Regions from separate parts of the Nocardiopsis sediminis genome, predicted to be linked through region 1. Evidence: predicted binding sites of a transcription regulator. Region 1 holds the regulator's gene; the other holds the start of a gene.

Evidence for each region. Region 1 encodes HrcA, which represses chaperone genes, less so after heat shock. Its sites were predicted from a motif close to TTGGCACTCTCNNNNNGAGAGTGCCAA; they were not measured.
Region 2: groL (chaperonin GroEL) is a predicted target of HrcA. The motif match lies at 4,292-4,318, and genes of this name have one in related genera.

The regions. Positions count from the first base shown of each region.
Region 1 is NZ_JBHSBH010000004.1:451,756-461,668, reverse strand. Features, by position in the region: gene ACFOVU_RS06140 (SigE family RNA polymerase sigma factor) at 371-901, shown strand; gene ACFOVU_RS06135 (hypothetical protein) at 898-1,626, shown strand; gene ACFOVU_RS06130 (16S rRNA (uracil(1498)-N(3))-methyltransferase) at 1,709-2,449, opposite strand; gene dnaJ (molecular chaperone DnaJ) at 2,591-3,742, opposite strand; gene hrcA (heat-inducible transcriptional repressor HrcA) at 3,743-4,756, opposite strand; gene ACFOVU_RS06115 (hypothetical protein) at 4,918-5,529, shown strand; gene ACFOVU_RS06110 (DUF3097 domain-containing protein) at 5,567-6,421, shown strand; gene ACFOVU_RS06105 (DUF4870 domain-containing protein) at 6,519-7,577, shown strand; gene ACFOVU_RS06100 (DUF4870 domain-containing protein) at 7,735-8,319, shown strand; gene hemW (radical SAM family heme chaperone HemW) at 8,348-9,580, opposite strand; gene ACFOVU_RS06090 (MOSC domain-containing protein) at 9,652-9,913, opposite strand, start outside.
Region 2 is NZ_JBHSBH010000013.1:253,822-263,734, reverse strand. Features, by position in the region: gene ACFOVU_RS21430 (MsnO8 family LLM class oxidoreductase) at 1-481, opposite strand, end outside; gene ACFOVU_RS21425 (septum formation family protein) at 612-1,175, opposite strand; gene ACFOVU_RS21420 (septum formation family protein) at 1,352-1,873, opposite strand; gene groL (chaperonin GroEL) at 2,501-4,126, opposite strand; gene ACFOVU_RS21410 (ubiquitin-like small modifier protein 1) at 4,458-4,733, opposite strand; gene thrC (threonine synthase) at 4,828-6,093, opposite strand; SAM riboswitch class I at 6,106-6,247, opposite strand; gene ACFOVU_RS21400 (alpha,alpha-trehalose-phosphate synthase (UDP-forming)) at 6,619-8,058, shown strand; gene ACFOVU_RS21395 (GrpB family protein) at 8,144-8,710, opposite strand; gene ACFOVU_RS21390 (S8 family serine peptidase) at 8,831-9,913, opposite strand, start outside.

The DNA of each region.
Region 1 (9,913 bases):
GGGGAACGCGGGGACCCTGTTCCGATTCGTCCGCGGATTCGGCCGTACGGGTATCGCCGCGGGCGCCGATCTTCTACGGTGGCCACGGCACGGTGATCGGCGGGGCGCGTATGGCGCCGCCGTGATGATGCCCCGTCCCCCCAGAGGGGGCCGCGTCACCCGAACGGACCGCCCAGCCCTTGCGGCGCGGGCTATTCTGTTCCTTCGCGTGGCATCATCCGAGCCGTCCCTTTTGCGGCGGCGTTCGGAAGAGCCGTCCCCCGAATGATCAGGTCAGGCGTCGGACCCCCGAGCTGGAGCGAGAAGAACAGGTATGCCCTTTCGTAAACCCGGCGACAAGGGCGCGCGTCCTACGGACGTGACTGAAACAATGGTCGCCGGCGCCGCAGCGGCACCGGCGGCGGCCGAGTGGGACGCCGACCAGGCCGTGACGCAGCTGTACAGCGCGCACTACCGGCCGCTGGTCCGGCTCGCCACCCTGCTCGTCCGCGACTACGCCACCGCCGAGGAGGTCGTCCAGGACGCATTCGTCGCCATGCACGGCGCGTGGCGCCGTCTCCGCGACCCCAACAAGGCGCTGTCCTACCTGCGCCAGTCGGTGGTCAACCGTGCCCGTTCGGTCCTGCGCCACCGGGCGGTGGTCGAGAAGCACGCCCCCAAGGCGCTGCCCGATGCCCCCAGCGCCGAGCACGGCGCGCTGGGCGAGCTGGAGCGCGCCGCGGTCATCGAAGCCATCCGCAGGCTCCCCACCCGTCAGCGTGAGGCCATCGTGCTCCGGTACTACGGGGACCTCTCCGAGGCCCAGATCGCCGACTCGATGGGGATCAGCCGCGGCGCCGTCAAGAGCCACACGGCGCGTGGCATCGCCGCCCTTCGCTCGGTTCTGGAGCAGACGACATGACCGACCCGTTCGACGCATCCTTCGAGGAGCGGCTGCGCGCGGCCCTGAAAGCCGAGGCCGACTCCGTGGACCCGTCGCCCGAGGCGCTCGGCAGGATCCGCGCCCGCACCGGGCGCAGCCGGGTCTCCGCCTGGTTCGGCCTGCCGTGGCTGCGTCCCGCGCTGGCCGCGGGCGCGGCGGCGCTGATCGCCGGATCCGTCCTGCTGGGCACCCCGCAGGTGCGTGACCAGCTGCTGCCGTCGTCCATGAACAGCCCTGCGGGCGATGGCGGCGCCGGGGGTGGCGGTGGCGCCGACGGCCACGCCCAGGACGGTGTCGGCGGCCCCGGCGCCGCGGGCGCCGACGGCGGCGGCGCCACGGCCGTCCCGCCGTCCCCCGGCGGCACGTCCGAGCCCGGCTCCGAGTCCGACGAGGACGGGACCGGCATCACCGCGCTGTGTTCGCCCCCGCCCTCACCCGAACCCAGCGCCACCGGCCCCAGCGCCGCCGAGTCCGAGGACCCCTCCCCCGAGCCCGAGGAACCCGAGGCCGACGACGACTGCGTCCCCAGCCCCCGGCCCTCCGAGCCCGGCGACTCCGGCGCGGGCGACCCCGAGGACCCCGCCGAGCCCGAGGTCCCCGCCGACGGCGGCGACAACGAGGACGACGGCGACGTCGACGGCACCCCGAGCCCGCCCGACACCCTCCCCGGCGACGTCCCGGAAGGGGCCTCGCAGGTCCAGTAGGGGCGGTGTTTCCCGCTCAGCCTGCGGGGCGCCCTCCGGGCACGCTCGATGAAGGCCTTCCGCTCTGTCCGGCCGAGGGCGGCTACCAGCGTCCGCAGCGTGCCTGGAGGACGGCGAGCGCGGCGACCCCTGCCGTGGAGGTGCGCAGCACGGTCGGCCCCAGGAGCGCCCGGACGGCGCCTGCCTCGTCGAGCGCGGCCAGCTCGGTGTCGGACAGCCCGCCTTCGGGCCCCACTACGACGACGAAACCGGGGCCGCCTGCGCCGGGCAGGGGGAGCGACGACAGCCGTTCCTCCTGAGCGCCCTCGTGCAGGACGATCCCCAGGTCGGCCGCTGCCACGAGCGCCACCACATCACGTGTGGTGGCAAGGTCGGCGACCTCGGGGATCCGGCTGCGCCGGGCCTGTTTGGCGGACTCCCGCGCGGTCGCGCGCCACTTGGCCACCGACTTCGCCGCGCGATCGGGCTTCCAGCGGGTCACGCACCGCTCGGCCGCCCACGGCACGATGGCGTCGACCCCCGCTTCGGTCATGACCTCGACGGAGAGCTCGCCCCGGTCGCCCTTGGGCAGCGCCTGGACGACCGTGATGCGGGGGGAGGGCTCGGGGTCGGCCGACCGCTCCTCGACGGTGCAGACCACGCTGTCCTTGCCGACGTCGGCCACCACGCACCGGGCGCGCGTTCCTGCTCCGTCGACGAGGTGCACGGTCTCGCCCACCGTGATGCGGCGGGCCGCGGCGGCGTGCCGGCCCTCGGGGCCGGAGAGCACCACGCGGTCGCGGTCGAGCTGCCCGGCGTCGGCGAGGAAGACGGGAGGCGTCACGGGTTCCCTTTCTCGGATGGGCGGCGGGCACGCGGCGCGGGGTGCGGCCCCACGACAGCGAGGGGCCCCGCGGCGCGCGGCCGGGGGCCCTGCTGAAGTGCGCCGTGCCGGCGCGGCCTGCTGCGCCCTCTCAGGCCGCGGCTAGCGGGCCCCGAACGCGTCGCGCAGGCGCGAGAAGAGGCCGCCGTGGCCGGGGCTGAACTTGCCCGGCGGGTGGTCCTCGCCTCGCAGCTCGGCGAACTTGCGCAGCAGCGCCTCCTGCTCTTCGTCGAGCTTGGCCGGGGTCTCGACGTCGACCTGGATCATGAGGTCGCCGCGGCCGCCGCCGTCGAGGTGCTTGGTGCCGCGCCCCCCGAGGGTGATCACATGGCCCGAGCTGGTGCCGGGGCGCAGGTCGATCTCCTCGGTGCCGTCGAGGGTCTCGAAGGTGAACGAGGCGCCCAGAGCCGCCGCGGTCATGGGCACCGTGATGGTGCAGTGGAGGTCGTCGCCGCGCCGCTCGAAGATCGGGTGCGGGCGCTGGACGATCTCCAGGAAGATGTCGCCGCGCGGGCCGCCGTTGGGGCCGACCTCGCCCTCGCCCGCCAGCTGGATCTGCGTGCCGTCCTCGACGCCCGCAGGGATCTGGACCTTGCGGGTGACCTTCTCGCGCACCCGGCCCTCGCCCGCGCAGTCGGGGCAGGGGTCGGTGATGATGCTCCCCTGGCCCGCGCACTGCGGGCACGGGCGCGAGGTCATGACCTGCCCAAGGAACGAGCGGGTGACCTGGGAGACCTCGCCGCGCCCCTGGCACATCTCGCAGGTGTGGCGGTGGGTGCCCTTGGCCGTGCCCTCACCCTGACAGGTGGTGCACAGGACCGCCGTGGGGAAGGTGACGTCCTTGGTCACGCCGAACGCGGTCTCGGAGAGGTCGAGCTCGATGCGCACCTTGATGCTGCGCCCCCGGCGCACGCGGTCGCGCGGGCTGCGCCCGGCCCCCGGCTGGCCGCCCCCGAAGAAGGCGTTCATGATGTCGTCGAAGGGGAACCCCGCGGCGCCGCCGCCGAAGCCGCCGGCCCCCGCACCGCCGCCACCGGGGGCGAAGGGGTCGTGGCCCATGTCGAACATGCGCCGCTTGTTCTCGTCGGAGAGGACCTCGTAGGCCTGGGTCACTTCCTTGAAGCGCTCCTGGGTGGTGGGGTCCGGGTTGACGTCGGGGTGGAGTTCGCGGGCCAGCCGCCGGTAGGCCTTCTTGATCTCGTCCTTCGTCGCCTCGCGACGAACCCCGAGGATCGCGTAATAGTCCCTCGCCACTTACTGTCCCGCCAAAATCGTTCCGACGTACCTGGCCACAGCGCGCACCGCTCCCATCGTTCCCGGGTAATCCATTCGAGTCGGACCGACGACGCCGAGCTTGGCCAGCGACTGGTCGCCGAAGCCGTACCCGGCGGACACGATCGAGGTGGATCTGAGGCCCTCGTGAGAGTTCTCCGCGCCGATGCGTACCGTGAGCATGGACGGGTCGCCCACCTCTCCGAGCAAACGGATGAGGACCACGTTTTCTTCCAGCGCTTCGAGTACGTCACGAAGGCTAGCGGAGAAATCCACCGCCGCGAGATTCGCGGTCCCGCCGAGGACGATCTTCTCCTCGTGCCGCTCCACCAGGCTCTCCAGGAGCACCGACAGCACCGAGACCGCCATGCGTCGGTCGCCGGCCGGCACCTGAGCCGGCAGGTCCTCCACGGCAGTGGGGACGTCGGTCAGCCACTTGCCCCCCAGGGCGCGGTTGAGCATCTGCCGCAGGTTGTCGACGGAGTCCTCGGTGACGTCGCCGAGGCCGTCGATGACGCGCTGCTCGACCCGCCCGGTGTTGGTGATCAGCACCATCATCACGCGCCGGTTGCCCAGGGGGACGAGTTCGACGTGCTGCACGGAGGAGCGGATGAGCGAGGGGTACTGCACGATCGCGACCTGCCGGGTGAGCTGCGCGAGCAGCCGCACGGTGCGGGCCACGATCTCGTCGAGGTCCACGGCGCCGCCGAGGAAGGTCTCGATGGCGCGGCGCTCGGCCGAGGACAGCGGCTTGACCGTGGACAGCCGGTCCACGAACAGCCGGTAGCCCTTGTCGGTGGGCACCCGGCCCGCGCTGGTGTGGGGCTGGGTGATGTAGCCCTCTTCCTCCAGCGCCACCATGTCGTTGCGGATCGTCGCCGGCGACACCCCGAGGGTGTGGCGGTCGGCGAGGGCCTTGGACCCCACGGGCTCGTTCGTGGACACGTAGTCCTCGACGATGGCACGCAGGACCGCGAGTTTGCGGCCGTCGAGCACGCGTTCACCTCCCTGGCACTCCGTGGTCGTAAGTGCTAATTCTATGCCGTCGCGCAAGGGCGGGCCGGAACCAGGGACCGCGGTTCGGGTCCGCGGCCGCCCCGGCGCGCCGCGCGCCGCGTTCCGGGGCGTCCACGGGGTGCGGTGCGAGAATGATCGCCATGGCCGTCGATCCCGCACCGCCCTCCGTCGACCCGGCGCTGCTGCGCCCGGCGCGGGCCTGGTACGGGATCGGGGCGGCGATCGTGGTCTTCGGGCTGGTCGCCGGGGCCATGGGGTTCGTGATCGGGCTGCTGAACTCGGTCTCCCTGCCGCACTTCCGCGCGCAGTTCGGCGACGACGAGACCGCGATCGTCGACCTCGACCGCGCGGACCAGGGCTCCCACGCCTGGCTCATCTACGCCGACCACTACACGACCGACGACGAGATCGCCGCGTTCTGCACGATCGACGGCCCCACGGGGCCGGTCACGGTCACCCCGGCCCACGACCACCACTCCGACGGCTGGTTCCTGGCCGGCCGGGTCGACACGACCGCGACGGGCGACCACACCTTCCGCTGCCACAGCGGCGCCGGCCTGCACTACGCGGTCGGTTACGGCAACGACCTGACCGGCGTTTCCACGGGCGTGCTGTGGACCATCGCCACCGCCCTCGTCCCGGCGCTCGCGGGGGTGCTCATCGGCGCCGCGGTGCTCATTCTCACCGCGGTCCTGCGGCGCCGGAACCGGCGCCGCATCGTCGCCGGCGGGGCGTCCCCGCCCTCGTCCTGACCCGTCCCGCCCCGCCTCACCACTATCATCGCGGCCCGTGGGCACTGAATCTGGCAAGCGGCGCGGCGGACGGTACGGCGACGACGTCCTGGCGGGCGACTGGCGGCGGCCACGCAAAGGCGCGGTCCCCGAGGTCCCCCTGGAGCACGGCCTGGTGGTGGAATCCGCCGACGAAGGGTTCTGCGGCGCGGCCGTGGCCTGGGACAAGGCCACGGTGACCCTGGAGGACCGCGCGGGCCGGCGCCGGGTGTTCGACCTCGCGCCGGCGGCGTTCCTGATCGACGGCCGGCCGGTCACGGTGGTGCGCCCGGCAGCGGCGGCCCCTTCCGGGCCGCTGCGCAGCGCGTCGGGGTCGGTCGCGGTCCGCGGCGCGCGGGCCAGGGTCGCCAAGGAGGGCCGCATCTACGTCGAGGGCGCCCACGACGCGGAGCTGGTCGAGAAGATCTGGGGCCACGACCTGCGCGTCGAGGGCGTGGCCGTGGAGTTCCTCGAAGGGGTGGACCGCCTGCCCGAGATCGTCGACGCGTTCGGTCCGGGGCCGCAACGGCGGCTGGGGGTGCTGGTGGACCACCTGGTGCCGGGGTCCAAGGAGTCGCGGATCGCCGAGCAGGTATCGTCGCCGCACGTGCTGGTCACCGGCCACCCGTTCATCGACATCTGGCAGGCGGTGAAGCCCTCCGTGCTCGGCATCGCCGCCTGGCCCGATGTGCCGCGCGGAACCCCCTGGAAGGAAGGGGTGCTGGCCGCCCTCGGCCGGCGGGAGGAGCCGGGTGAGGCGTGGCAGCGGATCCTCGGCCGGGTCCGGACATTCGCCGACCTGGAACCGGATCTGCTGGGCCGCGTCGAAGAATTGATCGACTTCGTTACCGCGCCCTACGTGGTGCGAGACTAGGACACGTCCGCGCTGACCCCGCGGTGACGGCGTTCGGCGGCACGACACGCCGCACGGCATAATCTGCTCCACGCAATCGGCACAGCCAAGGGACATGATGAGCGAGACCCCGCCCCACCGACCACAGCCGCAGGACCCCTCGGGAGGGCAGCCCGCGCCCGGCCACGCCGCCCCCAGCGGTGGACAGCCCGGCCAGGGGCAGCAGGGGGCCGCCACGGGTGGGCAGCCGGGGTACGCCCAGCAGCCCTACCCGCCGCAGGCACCGCAGCAGCAGCCCTATGCGCAGCCGGGGCAGGGCTACGAGCAGCAGGGGTACCCCCAGCCGGGCTACGACCCTGCCCAGTACGGCCAGCAGGGCTACGGGCAGGTCCAGCAGCCGCCGGGCCCCGCGCCGCAGGGCCCGCAGTCCGGGCCGCAGCCGGGCTACGGCGCCCCGCAGGGGCCGCCCCAGCACCCGGGGTACGCCGCCCCGCCTCAGCAGCCGGCCGCGCCGCCCCCGGCCTACGGCCAGCCGACCGGCGGTCAGCCCGGGTACGCCCACCCCACGGGCGAACAGCCCGGGTACGGGCAGCAGCCCTACCCGCCGCAGCCGGGCCCGCCCGCACAGCAGGCCCCGCCGTCCTATGCGCCCCAGGGCTACGGCCCGCAGGGCCAGGAGCAGCAGGCCCCTCCGGCGCCGCAGCAGCCGGGGTACGGGGCGCCGCAGGCGCCACCGCAGCAGCCCGGGTACGCCGGCCAGCCCCAGCAGTCGGCCGCCCCGGCCTACGGCGGCCCGCAGGCGTTCCCCCAGCAGGGGCAGGCCGCGGCCGACGACCCCACCTGGGCGATGATCGCCCACCTGTCCGGGGTCATCCTCTCCTGCTTCGGCTGGCTGCCCGCGCTCGTGGTGTACTCGGTGAAGAAGAACCACTCGCCGTTCGTCCGCCACCACGCGGGCGAGGCGCTGAACTTCCAGCTCACCCTGTTGATCCCCTACCTGCTCACCTGGGCGGCCTACATCGCGCTCGGCGTCTTCGCCCCGACGTCGTCGTGGATCGGCTCCGTGTTCATCGCGGTGATCTGGGTGCTGTCGATCGTGTTCGGGGTGCTCGCCGCCCTGGGCGCGAACAAGGGCGCCTGGTACCGCTACCCGGTGTCGATCCGACTGGTGAAGTGACCGCACCGGTCACCGTTCCACGGAACCCGGGCGCCGGCCGGTCCGTCCCATCAGGGGCGGGGCCGGTGCCCGCGCTTCACCCCCGAGTACCCCCCAACAGCTACCGTGCGGCCTGCGTCCCCAGCCCCGGACCCGGGCGCCAGAGACCGAGGAGACCATGAGTTACCCACACCCGCCGAACCCCTCCTACGGCGAGGGCCAGGGCGGATACCAGCAGCAGTACCCGGGCGGCTACGGCCCGCCGCCCGGAGGCGACCACGGCTACGGCACGGGGCCGCAGCCGGGCCAGTACGGCCAGCAGGGCTACCCCGGCTACCAGGAGCAGCAGCAGGGCTACCCGGGCCAGGGCGCGCAGCAGCAGCCCTACCCCCCGGCGCAGTACGGCCAGTACCAGCAGCCCCACCAGCAGCAGGGCGGCCCGGTGTCGGCCGACGACCGCCAGATGGCCCTGTTCATCCACCTCGGCGGGGCGATCGTCGGCTTCCTCGTGCCGCTGGTGTTCTACATGATCAAGAAGGACGAGTCGCCGTTCCTGCGGCACCACGCGGTGCAGGCGCTCAACTTCCAGATCATGCTGGCGATCGCCTACTTCGTCTCGGGCGTCCTGATGATCCTGATCATCGGCTACCTGACGTTCCTCGCCGCCTGGATCGGCGGCCTGGTGCTCGGCATCATGGCCGCCATGGCGGCCAACCGGGGCGAGTGGAACAAGTACCCGTTCAACCTGTCGCTCGTGAAGTAGGAGCCCCCGGCGGCGGAGCGAGGGCGGCTCAGGTGAGGTCGCGCACCACGGCGTCGGCCAGCAGGCGGCCCCGCCGGGTGAGCACCGCCCGGCCGCGGGCGTGGGCCGAGGGGTCGAGCAGGCCGTCGGCCACCGCCCGTTCGGCCGCGGCCCGCCCCGCGCCGTCGAGCAGGTCCAGCGGGCATCCCTCGGCGATGCGCAGTTCCAGCAGGATCCGCTCGAACCGGCGGTCGGCGTCGCCGAGGACCTCGCGTGCGTGCCCGGGCGAGACACCGCCGGCGATGCGCGCGGCGTAGGCGGCGGGGTGCTTCACGTTCCACCACCGGACCCCGCCCACGTGGCTGTGCGCCCCGGGGCCCACCCCCCACCAGTCGCCGCCGGTCCAGTAGAGCAGGTTGTGCCGGCTGCGGGCCGCTGTGCCGCGCGCCCAGTTGGAGACCTCGTAGGCCGTGTACCCGGCGGCGGCGAGGGCGTCGTCGGCCATGAGGTAGCGGTCGGCCATGGCGTCGTCGTCGGGGGCGGCGAGTTCGCCGCGCCGCACGCGCGCCGCCAGGCGGGTGCCGTCCTCGACGATCAGCGAGTACGCCGAGACGTGGTCGGGGTCCGCGCCGATCGCGGCGTCGAGCGAGTCCTTCCAGTCGGTGTCGGTCTCGCCGGGCGTGCCGTAGATGAGGTCGAGGTTGACGTGGTCGAACCCGGCCTCACGCGCCCAGGCCACGCACTGCTGCGGCCGGCCGGGGGTGTGGGTGCGGTCGAGGATGTGCAGCACCTCGGGGCGGGCGCTCTGCATCCCGAAGGAGACCCGGGTGAACCCGGCGTCGCGCAGCCGCAGCAGGTAGTCGCGGTCGACGGTCTCGGGGTTGGCCTCGGTGGTGACCTCGGCCCCCGGCGCCAGGCCGAATTCGGCGCCGATCGCGGCGAGCACCCGGCCGAGGTCCTCGGGCGGCAGGAGGGTGGGCGTGCCGCCGCCGAAGAACACGGTGCCCACGGTAGCTGCGGCGGCGCCCATCACGCGGCGCGCGAAGCGGACCTCGGCGGCGGCCTGGTCGGCGTAGGTGGCGGGCGAGGCGACCGCCCCGCCGTCGCGGGAGCGCAGCTCGGCGGCGGTGTAGGTGTTGAAGTCGCAGTAGCCGCAGCGCGTGGTGCAGAACGGCACGTGGACGTAGAACCCGAACGGCCGGCTCCCGGCGCCCGCGAGGGATCCGGCGGGCAGGGAGCCGTCGGCGGGGACGGGGTCGCCGTCGAGTACGACTGAGGGCATGTGCCGAGACTATCCGCCCGCGTGGCCGCCGCCCGCCCGGTGAGCCCGAGGCGGGGCCCAGGTGAGCGGGCTCACGGGCGCCGTGCTGCGGGCTCCCGTTCGCGTTCCAGGTTGCGTTCCACCTTGGCCGCCAGCTCCGCCCACTTCTCGGAGCGGCCCGGGACGGCGAGGATGCGGTGCAGCAGCCCGATGTCGCGGTCCAGGCCCGCGCGGAACCCCGCCATGACGGTGATCCCGTGGCCGGGGCGGTGCACGATCTCGACCGGGTCGCCGGCGCGGACCTCGCCCTCCTCGAGGACCCGCAGGTAGACACCGGTGCGGGCCTCCTGGGTG
Region 2 (9,913 bases), on a different contig from region 1:
CGCCGGGGATGGCGCGCACACCGGGGTGGACCCGCTGGTCGCCGGTGAAGTAGCCGAGGAGCTCGCCCACCTGGTCGGGGAACGCGTCGGCCGCTTCGGGGCCGCGGCCCAGGGCGCGCCGGATGCCGCCGGTGAAGGCGACGGAACGGCCCAGGCCCATGTCGATGCGTCCGGGGTGCAGCGCGGCGAGGACGCCGAACTGCTCGGCCACGATCAGGGGCCGGTGGTTGGGCAGCATCACGCCGCCGGTGCCGATGCGGATGCGGTGGGTGGCCGCTGCGAGGGACGCCGCCAGGACGGTGGGCGCCGACCCCGCCACACCGGGGACGCTGTGGTGCTCAGAGACCCAGAACCGGTGGTAGCCGAGAGATTCGGCCTGGCCGGCGAAGGTGAGGGTTTCGCGCAGTGCGCCCGCGTGGTCCCGTCCCTCCCGGACGCTGGACCGGTCGAGGACGGACAGGCGTGTCGATTGCCGGGTCACACCTGTGACAACACCACTGGGCGGCCGGAATTCCGCTGCCCTTCCCGACCCGGGCGGGGCACCCCGGATCGGTCGGCACATCGTCGTTCCGCGCTGCGGGCGGAGGGGTGGGTAGGGAAGAGGGTGCGGACTAGCGCGCGGCGCCGGCGAGAGTGCCGGTGGTCTGCACGTCGGGCTCGTAGATCAGGCAGTCGATCTCACGGTCGCCGGAGTCCCAGGACTCCTGGGTGGGCGCGTACCACGAGAAGTACAGGACCGAGGAGCCGTAGTCGATGCCGGCGAAGGACTCGAAGGCGGCCTGGCAGCCGGATTCGGCCTCAGAGTCGATCGAGGCCTGGTCGAACGTCGTCGCGGTCGACTGGATCTCGTGGTAGACCTCGGAGTCGTGCGGCTCGGCGCAGTCGATCGTCGGGATCTCGGTGACCTCGCCGGTGGTGGTGCTGTCGTTGACGCAGTCGCCGACCGACAGGTCGAAGATGTCGGTGTTCGATTCGCCGCTGCCGGTGTCACCGGCCGGGGGCGCGGACTCGCCACCGCCGCCGTCCGTGGCGGGGGCGGGGGCCGACGATTCCCCGGCGGGCGGCGCGCCACCACCGGCGAGCTGCTGGACGAGGGCGCCGCAGCCGCTCAGGGAAACGGTCGCGCCGACGGCGGCCAGGCCGATCAGCGTGCGGACGGTCAAGGACTTGGACATCAGGAACACTCCATCCTGGGTGATATGACACCGGTATCGGGCGCCGGGGGCGTCCGGGCGGAACTCCGCGGCCCTCCCGACCCGGGTGGGGCACTCCCGGATCAGACGGACGACGGAACCTCGTCGTTCCGCATTTCGGGCGGAGGGGGTGGGTTGGTTACAGCAGAGGGCACCGGCTAGCGCGCGGCGCCCGCGAGGGTGCCCGTGGTCTGGACGCCCTCCTCATAGATGAGGCAGTCGATCTCGCGGTCGCCGGAGTCCCAGGACTCCTGGGTCGGCGCGTACCACGAGAAGTACAGAACCGAGGTCTCGTAGGGGAAGCCGACGAACGGCTCGAAGGCCGCCTGGCAGCCCTCTTCGGCCTCGGTGTCGATCGCGGTCTGGTCGAACGCCGCTGCGGTCGACTCGAACTCGTGGTAGACCTCCGAGTCGTGCGGCTGGTCGCACCCGATGGTGGGCACCTCCGTCACCTCGCCGGTGGCGGCCCCGTCGTTGAGGCAGTCGCCGACGGCGATGTCGAAGACGTCCGTTTCCGCTTCCCCGGCCATGGGGTCGTCGAGTTCGGCTTCGGCCGATGCCTGGGCGTCCTCGGCGGCGTCGAGCGTCTCCTGGAGGGCGGCGCCGCAGCCACTGAGAGAGACAGTGGCTCCGACGGCGGCGAGGCCGATCAGCATGCGGATGTGAAAAGCCTTGGACATCGGGGAAACTCCATTGACGAACGCGGGAATGGGGATATCAGAGAACGTATCAGCAGGTATCCGCAGCTCGAACATTTTGCCCCACGGATGAGGTTTATGTCCAGGTCAGGGCGGGGGAAGTTTTTCGGTAACGCTACGAACACAACGCGGATTCCCGAGCGGGAATGCCTGTGCGCTCAGGTTTTGCGCACCCGCGCCACCGGACGGTTGCGTTTCCGTTGCCGTATCGCAACCCTTCTTCAGAGCGCACTCACAGTGACATCGTGAGAATCGCCATCAACGAAAGACCTGTGACGCACGGAACGCCTAAACGGTTCCATGCATCTTCTGCATGCGGTGAAGCACACATTCGATAGGCCACATCCGGCCGCAACGGGAATGGCGGGCCGGGAAAGCGAAAAGGGCGTCCGACGAACGGGAGAACGGGGCGCGTCGACGCGATGACGCTGCGGGGCGGCGGTGCGCGTCCCGTTTTCCGGAACGCGGGACGCCATTCGCCGCCGGGGTTTCGGCCGCCCGTGGGCCGCCGCGGGCACGAGCAAGGGCGGCCCCGCAGGGGACCGCCCTTGTCGTCGCAGGTGCTGCTGTCCGCGTACCCGGACCTCTGAAGACCTCGGAAGGGAGGGCTTAGAAGTCCATGCCGCCCATGCCGGCGTCGGGGGCGGCCGGGGCGGCCTTCTCCGGCTTCTCGGCGATGACGGCCTCGGTGGTCAGGAACAGAGCGGCGATGGAGGCCGCGTTCTGGAGCGCGGAGCGGGTGACCTTGGTCGGGTCGATGACGCCGTCCTTGAACAGGTCGGTGTACTCACCGGTGGCGGCGTTGAGGCCGACACCCGGGTCCAGGCTCTTCACCTTCTCCGCGACGACGCCGCCCTCAAGGCCGGCGTTGATCGCGATCTGCTTCAGCGGCTCCTCGATGGCGCGGCGCACGATGTCGGCGCCGATGGCCTCGTCGCCCTGGAGCTCGAGCTTCTCGAACGCCGGGACGCCGGCCTGGAGCAGCGCGACACCGCCGCCGGGCAGGATGCCCTCCTCGACCGCGGCCTTGGCGTTGCGGACGGCGTCCTCGATGCGGTGCTTGCGCTCCTTGAGCTCCACCTCGGTGGCGGCACCGGCCTTGATGACCGCGACACCGCCGGCCAGGCGCGCCAGGCGCTCCTGGAGCTTCTCGCGGTCGTAGTCGGAGTCGGTGCGCTCGATCTCGTTGCGGATCTCGTTGACCCGGCCGGAGATGGCGGTGGCGTCGCCGGCGCCGTCGACGATGGTGGTCTCGTCCTTGGTGACGACGACCTTGCGGGCGCGGCCGAGCATGTCGAGCTCGGTGTTCTCGAGCTTGAGGCCGACCTCTTCGGTGATGACCTGGCCGCCGGTCAGCACGGCGATGTCGCCGAGCTGCGCCTTGCGGCGGTCGCCGAAGCCCGGGGCCTTGACGGCGACGGACTTGAAGGTGCCGCGGATCTTGTTGAGGACGAGGGTCTGGAGCGCGCCGCCCTCGAGGTCCTCGGCGATCAGGACCAGCGGGCGGCCGGCCTGAAGGACCTTCTCGACAACGGGCAGGAGCTCGTTGTTGTTGGAGATCTTGGAGTTGACGATGAGGATGTAGGGGTCCTCGAGGACCGTCTCCATGCGCTCGAGGTCGGTGGCGAAGTAGGGCGAGATGTAGCCCTTGTCGAAGCGCATGCCCTCGGCGAGTTCGAGCTCCAGACCGAAGGTCTGGCCCTCCTCGACCGTGATGACGCCTTCCTTGCCGACCTTGTCCATCGCCTCGGCGATGGCGTCGCCGATCTGGGTGTCGCTGGCGGAGATGGAGGCGGTGGAGGCGATCTGCTCCTTGGTCTCCACGTCCTTGGAGATGTTGGCCAGCTCGTCGCTGATACGGGCGACGGCGGCCTCGATGCCGCGCTTCAGGCCGACGGGGTTGGCGCCCGCGGCGACGTTGCGCAGGCCCTCGCGCACCAGGGCCTGGGCGAGGACGGTGGCGGTGGTGGTGCCGTCACCGGCGACGTCGTCGGTCTTCTTGGCGACCTCCTTGACGAGCTCGGCCCCGATCTTCTCCCACGGGTCCTCGAGCTCGATCTCCTTGGCGATGGAGACACCGTCGTTGGTGATCGTGGGGGCGCCCCACTTCTTCTCCAGCACGACGTTGCGGCCCTTGGGGCCGAGGGTCACCTTGACGGCGTCGGCGAGCTGGTTCATGCCGCGCTCAAGGCCGCGCCGGGCTTCCTCGTCGAACGCGATCAGTTTGGCTGCCATAGACTTCTTGTCCTCCCGAGACCGGGCTGGTACGCGTGGGAACGAGCCGATGCCCGCGACGGACGGCCCCGGCTCGCCCCGGCAACCCGTCTGCCGGAGGCCGCGGCCTCATCGTCTCGATCCGGAATTAGCACTCCTCATCTCAGAGTGCTAAGAGTCCCATTTTTAGCACTCTCGATGGTCGAGTGCAAACGACCTGCGCTCGAATTCGCCGAGCGATCACCCGCAGGTCAACCCGGCCCTCAACGCCGAAACCCGCACCCGCCGGAACGGGGCCGGGGGATGCGGGCGGGGGGTGTTCGGCGGCGGCGCTGCGGGCGCCGTGCGGGGCTCAGCCGCCGGCGACCGCGGGGATGATCGAGACCTCGGTGCCGTCGGCGACCGCGGTGGCCAGGCCGTCGGCGAAGCGGACGTCCTCGTCGCCGACGTAGACGTTGACGAAGCGGCGGATCTTGCCGCTGTCGTCGAGGATCCGCGCCCGGATACCGGGGTGGTCGGCCTCAAGGTGGTCGAGCACGTCCTGAAGGGTGGCCCCTTCGGCGGTGACCTCGGCCGCGTCCTTGGTGTAGGTGCGCAGGATGGTGGGGACGCGAACGCTGACGCTCATGGCGTGTGAACTCCTTGTCTTCAGGGATCGGCGCCGGCCCGGGCAGGTCCGCGGGCCGGGACTGCGGCGGCCGGGTGGGCCGCCGGTGGCGGCGTCAGAGCAGCCCGGCGTCCTTGAACGCCTTCAGGGACGGCTTGATGGTGGCGGTCACCCCGGCCTCGACCGCGTTGAGCGTCTTGAGGCCGTCGCCGGTGTTGAGCACGACGGTCTCGGCGGCGGGGTCGAGGGCGCCCTCGGCGAGCAGCTTGCGCAGCACGCCGGTGGTCACCCCGCCCGCGGTCTCGGCGAAAACGCCCTCGGTGCGCGCCAGCAGGCCGATGGAGTCGACCACCTCGGCGTCGCTGACGTGGGCGACCGCGCCGCCGGTGCGCCGGCAGATGTCGAGCACGTAGGGGCCGTCGGCCGGGTTGCCGATGGCCAGCGACTTGGCGATGGTGTCGGGCTTGACCGGCTGGATGACGTCGTGGCCCTGCTCCCAGGCGCGGGCGACCGGCGAGCAGCCGGTGGCCTGGGCGCCGAAGATCTTGTAGGGGCGGTCCTCGACCAGGCCCAGCTTGATCAGCTCCTGGAAGCCCTTGTCGATCTTGGTGAGCTGGGAGCCCGAGGCGATCGGGATGATGATCTGCTCCGGCAGCCGCCAGCCGAGCTGCTCGGCGATCTCGTAGGCCAGCGTCTTGGAGCCCTCGCCGTAGTAGGGCCGGAGGTTGACGTTGACGAACCCCCAGTCCTCGCCGGCGGGGTCGCCGATCAGTTCCGAGCAGAACCGGTTGACGTCGTCGTAGTTGCCGTCGATGGCGACCACGCGGCCGCCGTAGACGGCCGCCATGATGACCTTGCCCTCTTCGAGCCCGGCCGGGATGAACACGCACGAGCCGAAGCCGGCGCGCGCCGCGGCGGCGCCGACCGCCCCGGCGAGGTTGCCGGTGGAGGAGCAGGACAGGGTGCGGAACCCGAAGGTGCGGGCGGCTTCGACGGCGATGGCCACCACGCGGTCCTTGAAGGAGTGGGTGGGGTTGCCGGAGTCGTCCTTGACGTGCAGTGTGCGCATGCCCAGCTCGGCGGCGAGGCGGTCGGCGCGGACCAGGCGGGTGAGGCCCGGGTTCATGTTGGGCAGCTCGGCGACGTTGGCGGGTACCGGCAGCAGCCCGGCGTAGCGCCAGATGCTGGCGGGCCCGGCGGCGATGGAGGCGTGGCTGACCTCGCCGAACTCGTAGGCGACCTCAAGGGGGCCGAAACAGAACTCACACGCGAAGCGCGGGCCGAGCTCGTAGCGCTCGCCGCATTCGCGGCAGGAAAGGGCCACTGCGGGGCCGAAAGGGCGGGCGGTGGTGGCACCAGGGCCGGTGGCGGTCATCGCCATGCGAGGCGTCTCCCCTCATCTTCCCTGTGAGCCGATCTGGCTCCAGGACGGAGTTGGCACCTGCCCCGGCCGCCCCGCAATTTCCGCGGAATCGCACGCCGAGATGGTTGCCGGGGCTTCGCAGGGCCGTTCCCTCCACCCCTCTGGATGAGCAATATGAAGTTGTCGGTGATCCACTCGGGATACGTTCGCCACTGTAACCGACCGCCCCTCGGCTCTGCCATCCGGGGTGACCGGGATGACAGCGGGTCGGCGGCGGCGAGCGGGGGCGTGGCCAGGGCCGCCGCGCGGGCCTCGCTCGGGCCCGGAGCCTGTGTGCGGCAGGGGGTGCGTGCCCGCGCTTCCGCTTCCGTATCCGGGCGGACACGCCCCGAGAGGGACGGACATCTCGGCAGGTTTGGGTTCCTCTGTGACGGGCGAGACCTATGACACCTTCCCGTACACCCACCCGCCCCTCCGCCGGGCGGGGGCCGGGTGGTCAAATGGGAATCCGGCCCGGATGTCATGCGAGAGGTGGACGATCAGGTGGACAAGGCACAGATCCTCGTCGCTTCCAACAGGGGACCGGTGTCCTTTTCGATCGATGACGACGGTGCGCTCCGCCACCGGCGCGGAGGCGGCGGGCTCGTGTCCGGCCTCAGCTCGGCCGCCGCCCAGGCCGACACGCTGTGGGTGTGCGCCGCCCTGTCCGACGCCGACCGCCAGGCGGCGTCGCGCGCCCCCGAGGGCCGGCTCGACCGGGCCGGGTTCGACGTCGGCGGCACCAGCGTGCGGATGCTCGACATCCCCCCGGCGACCTTCGCCAACGCCTACACCTCGGTGGCCAACTCCACGCTGTGGTTCGTCCACCACATGCTCTACGACACCCCCAACAAGCCCGGCTTCGGGGCCGAATTCCGCGCCGAGTGGGCCGACTACCGCGCCTACAACACCGCGTTCGCCGAGGGCCTGCTCACCGGCTCCGCCGACAACGCCCGGGTCGCCGTGCAGGACTACCACCTGGCCCTGGTGCCCCGGATGCTCCGCGGCCGCCGCCCCGACCTGCGCATCTCGCACTTCTCCCACACCCCGTGGGCGCCGCCGGAGTATTTCCGGATGCTGCCCACCGACATCGCGCGCGAGCTCCTCGAGGGCATGCTCGGCGCCGACCGCCTGGGCTTCCTCAGCCGGCGCTGGGCCGACGCCTTCCTGCGCTGCTGCGAGACGTTCCTGCGCGCCGATGTCGACTGGGACAAGCGCACCGTCGAGTACGGCAGCCGGGTGATCGGCGTGGCCGTGTACCCGCTGGGCGCCGACGCCGAGGGGCTGCGCGAGCGGGCCGCGGCCGACGACGTCGCCGAGCGCCGCGCGGCGCTGCGCGAGCGGGTCGGCGACCGCCGGCTCATCGTCCGGGTCGACCGCACCGAGCTGTCCAAGAACATCGTGCGCGGCCTCGAGGCCTACCGGGAGATGCTCCGCGACCACCCCGAGTGGCACGGCCGCGTCACCCACCTCGCGTTCGCCTACCCCAGCCGGGGCGACGTCCCCGAGTACCGCGAGTACACCGAATCGGTGCTCCGGGTCGCCAAGGAGATCAACGAGGAGTTCGGCACCGACTCCTGGACCCCGCTGATCCTCGAGGTCAACGACGACTACCCGCGTTCGCTGGCCGCCTACCGGCTGGCCGACGTGCTGCTGGTGAACCCGATCCGCGACGGCATGAACCTGGTCGCCAAGGAGGGGCCGGTGCTCTCCGACGACGGCTGCGCACTGGTGCTGTCGACCGAGGCGGGCGCCGCCGACGAGCTCGGCGCCCACGCCCTGCTGGTCAACCCCTACGACGTCAGCGAGACGGCGCGCGCGCTCCACACCGCGCTGGAGATGCCCGCCGAAGAGCGCCGCGAGCGCAGCGCCCACCTGGCCGAGCAGGCCACCGCGGTGTCGCCGCAGCGCTGGTTCGGCGACCAGCTGCGCGCGCTCGGCTGACGGCCGCCGATGGTCGTGCCCGCGGCGGCTCCGGCGGTCGCCGCGCGGCGGTGTCCCGGTGCGCCCGGACTCCGTGAGCGGGGTGTCAGGAGCGCGACATGATCTCGTCGATGACCGGTGACTTCGCGTCGGCGTAGTCCTGGAGGCTCTCCCACCGCCGCTCGGCGAGCCCGCGCTTGGTGCTGGCGTAGAGCTCGTGGTCGCCGGGGTGGGTGCGCAGGTGGTCGCGGAAGCGCAGCATGCGGTCGGCCTCGCCCGAGCCGGCCCCGAGCACGTGCAGGTCGATGTTGACGTCGGGGCCCTTGAAGAGCCTGCGGCCGTCGCCGCCGGGGTCGCGGTCGACCAGCGTGTACCCGGCGCCGGCCAGGGGCGGCAGGTAGGCGTCCTCGTCGGCGGGGTCGGCGACCAGCAGCAGCAGGTCCACGCACGGGGTGGCGGTGAGCCCGGGTACCGAGGTGGAGCCGACGTGCTGGAGGTCGAGCACGGAGTCGCCGAGGGCCTGGCGGATGCGCCCGGCTTCACGGTGGAAGAGGTAGGGCCATTTGACGTCGTAGTCGGCGACGGGGACGCGGCCGTCGACCAGCCGCCGGCCGGCCGGCGGCGCATCGGCGGGGTTCCGGCCGCGCAGGGGCAGGGGGTCACTGGGGGACATATTGGACAAGCTTTTCGCCCCGGGGGCGCTCCGTCAAGCCCTGACCCACCCGCGGGTTCCCCTGCTGACCGGGGGCGATACCGACCGCGCGGTATGCCGGCCGCGATCGGGAGGCGGGCGTCAGCGCTTGCGCCGCGACCCGCCGCGGCGGCGCCGTCCGCGGGCGGTGGCGGCCTGCGCGCGGCCGGAGTCCGCGCCGGCGGTCTCCGTGGCCGCGGCGGTGCTCCGCGAGGGCAGGCCGTAGGGGTTGGCGGTCGAGCGGCGCACCAGGACGGTCGCCACCGCGGCCAGCAGCAGCGCCAGCACGGCGGCGCCCGTCCACAGCGCCCACGGCGGGAGGAAGGGGTCCTCGGCCGCGGCGGCGAGGTCCTCGTCGTAGAGGGGGACGTCCTCGGCCGCCGTGCCGGCGGCGTCGAGCGCACCGGGCACGTCGAGCAGCCCGGCGCCGTACCCGGGGCCACCGCCGCCGGCGGGCGCGGCCGCGCCCTCGACCAGCGCGTCGGCCACCTGGCCGGGCAGCAGCTGGGGGTGCTCGGCGCGGATGAGCGCCGCGGCCCCGGCCACGAACGCGGCGGCGGGGACGGTGCCGTCGGCGGTGGTGTAGCCCTCGCCCGCATCGAGCGTCTCGACGGCCGCGCCCGGTGCGGCGAGCGTCACGGAGTCGCCGCCCGGGGAGTCAGCGGTGAGCGCCCCGTCCTCGCCGAAGGCGCCGACGGTCAGCACGGGGCCGGGGCCGGAATCGTCGCCGGTCCCGGCATCGGCGGTGGTACCGGCCGCGCCGGTGGCGCCCGGGCCGGCGGGGACGACCACCAGCACCCCCCGGTGGGCGACGGTGTCGATCGCCTCCTGCACGCCGGGGTCGGACACGGCGCCCTCCGCGGCGCTTTCGGGGAGGGCGAGGATCTGCGCGCCCTCGGCCGCCGCGTAGCGGATGCCGTCGGCGAGCGCGGCGGCGGTGTCGACCGACCCGGCGCCGGTGCCGCCGTCGCCGGGCTCGACGCGCACCGACAGGATGTCGGCGGCCGGAGCTACCCCGATGATGCCGCCCGTGAACTCGCGCCCGTGCCCGCTGGCGGCGATGATGCCCGCCGCCCCGGTGGAGCCGCCGTAGCCGTCGTCGCCCGGGGCGAGGTCCTGGCCGGTGAAGTCGCGACCAATGGTGACGGTGTCGCGTAGATCGGGGTGGCCATCGTCGACGCCGCT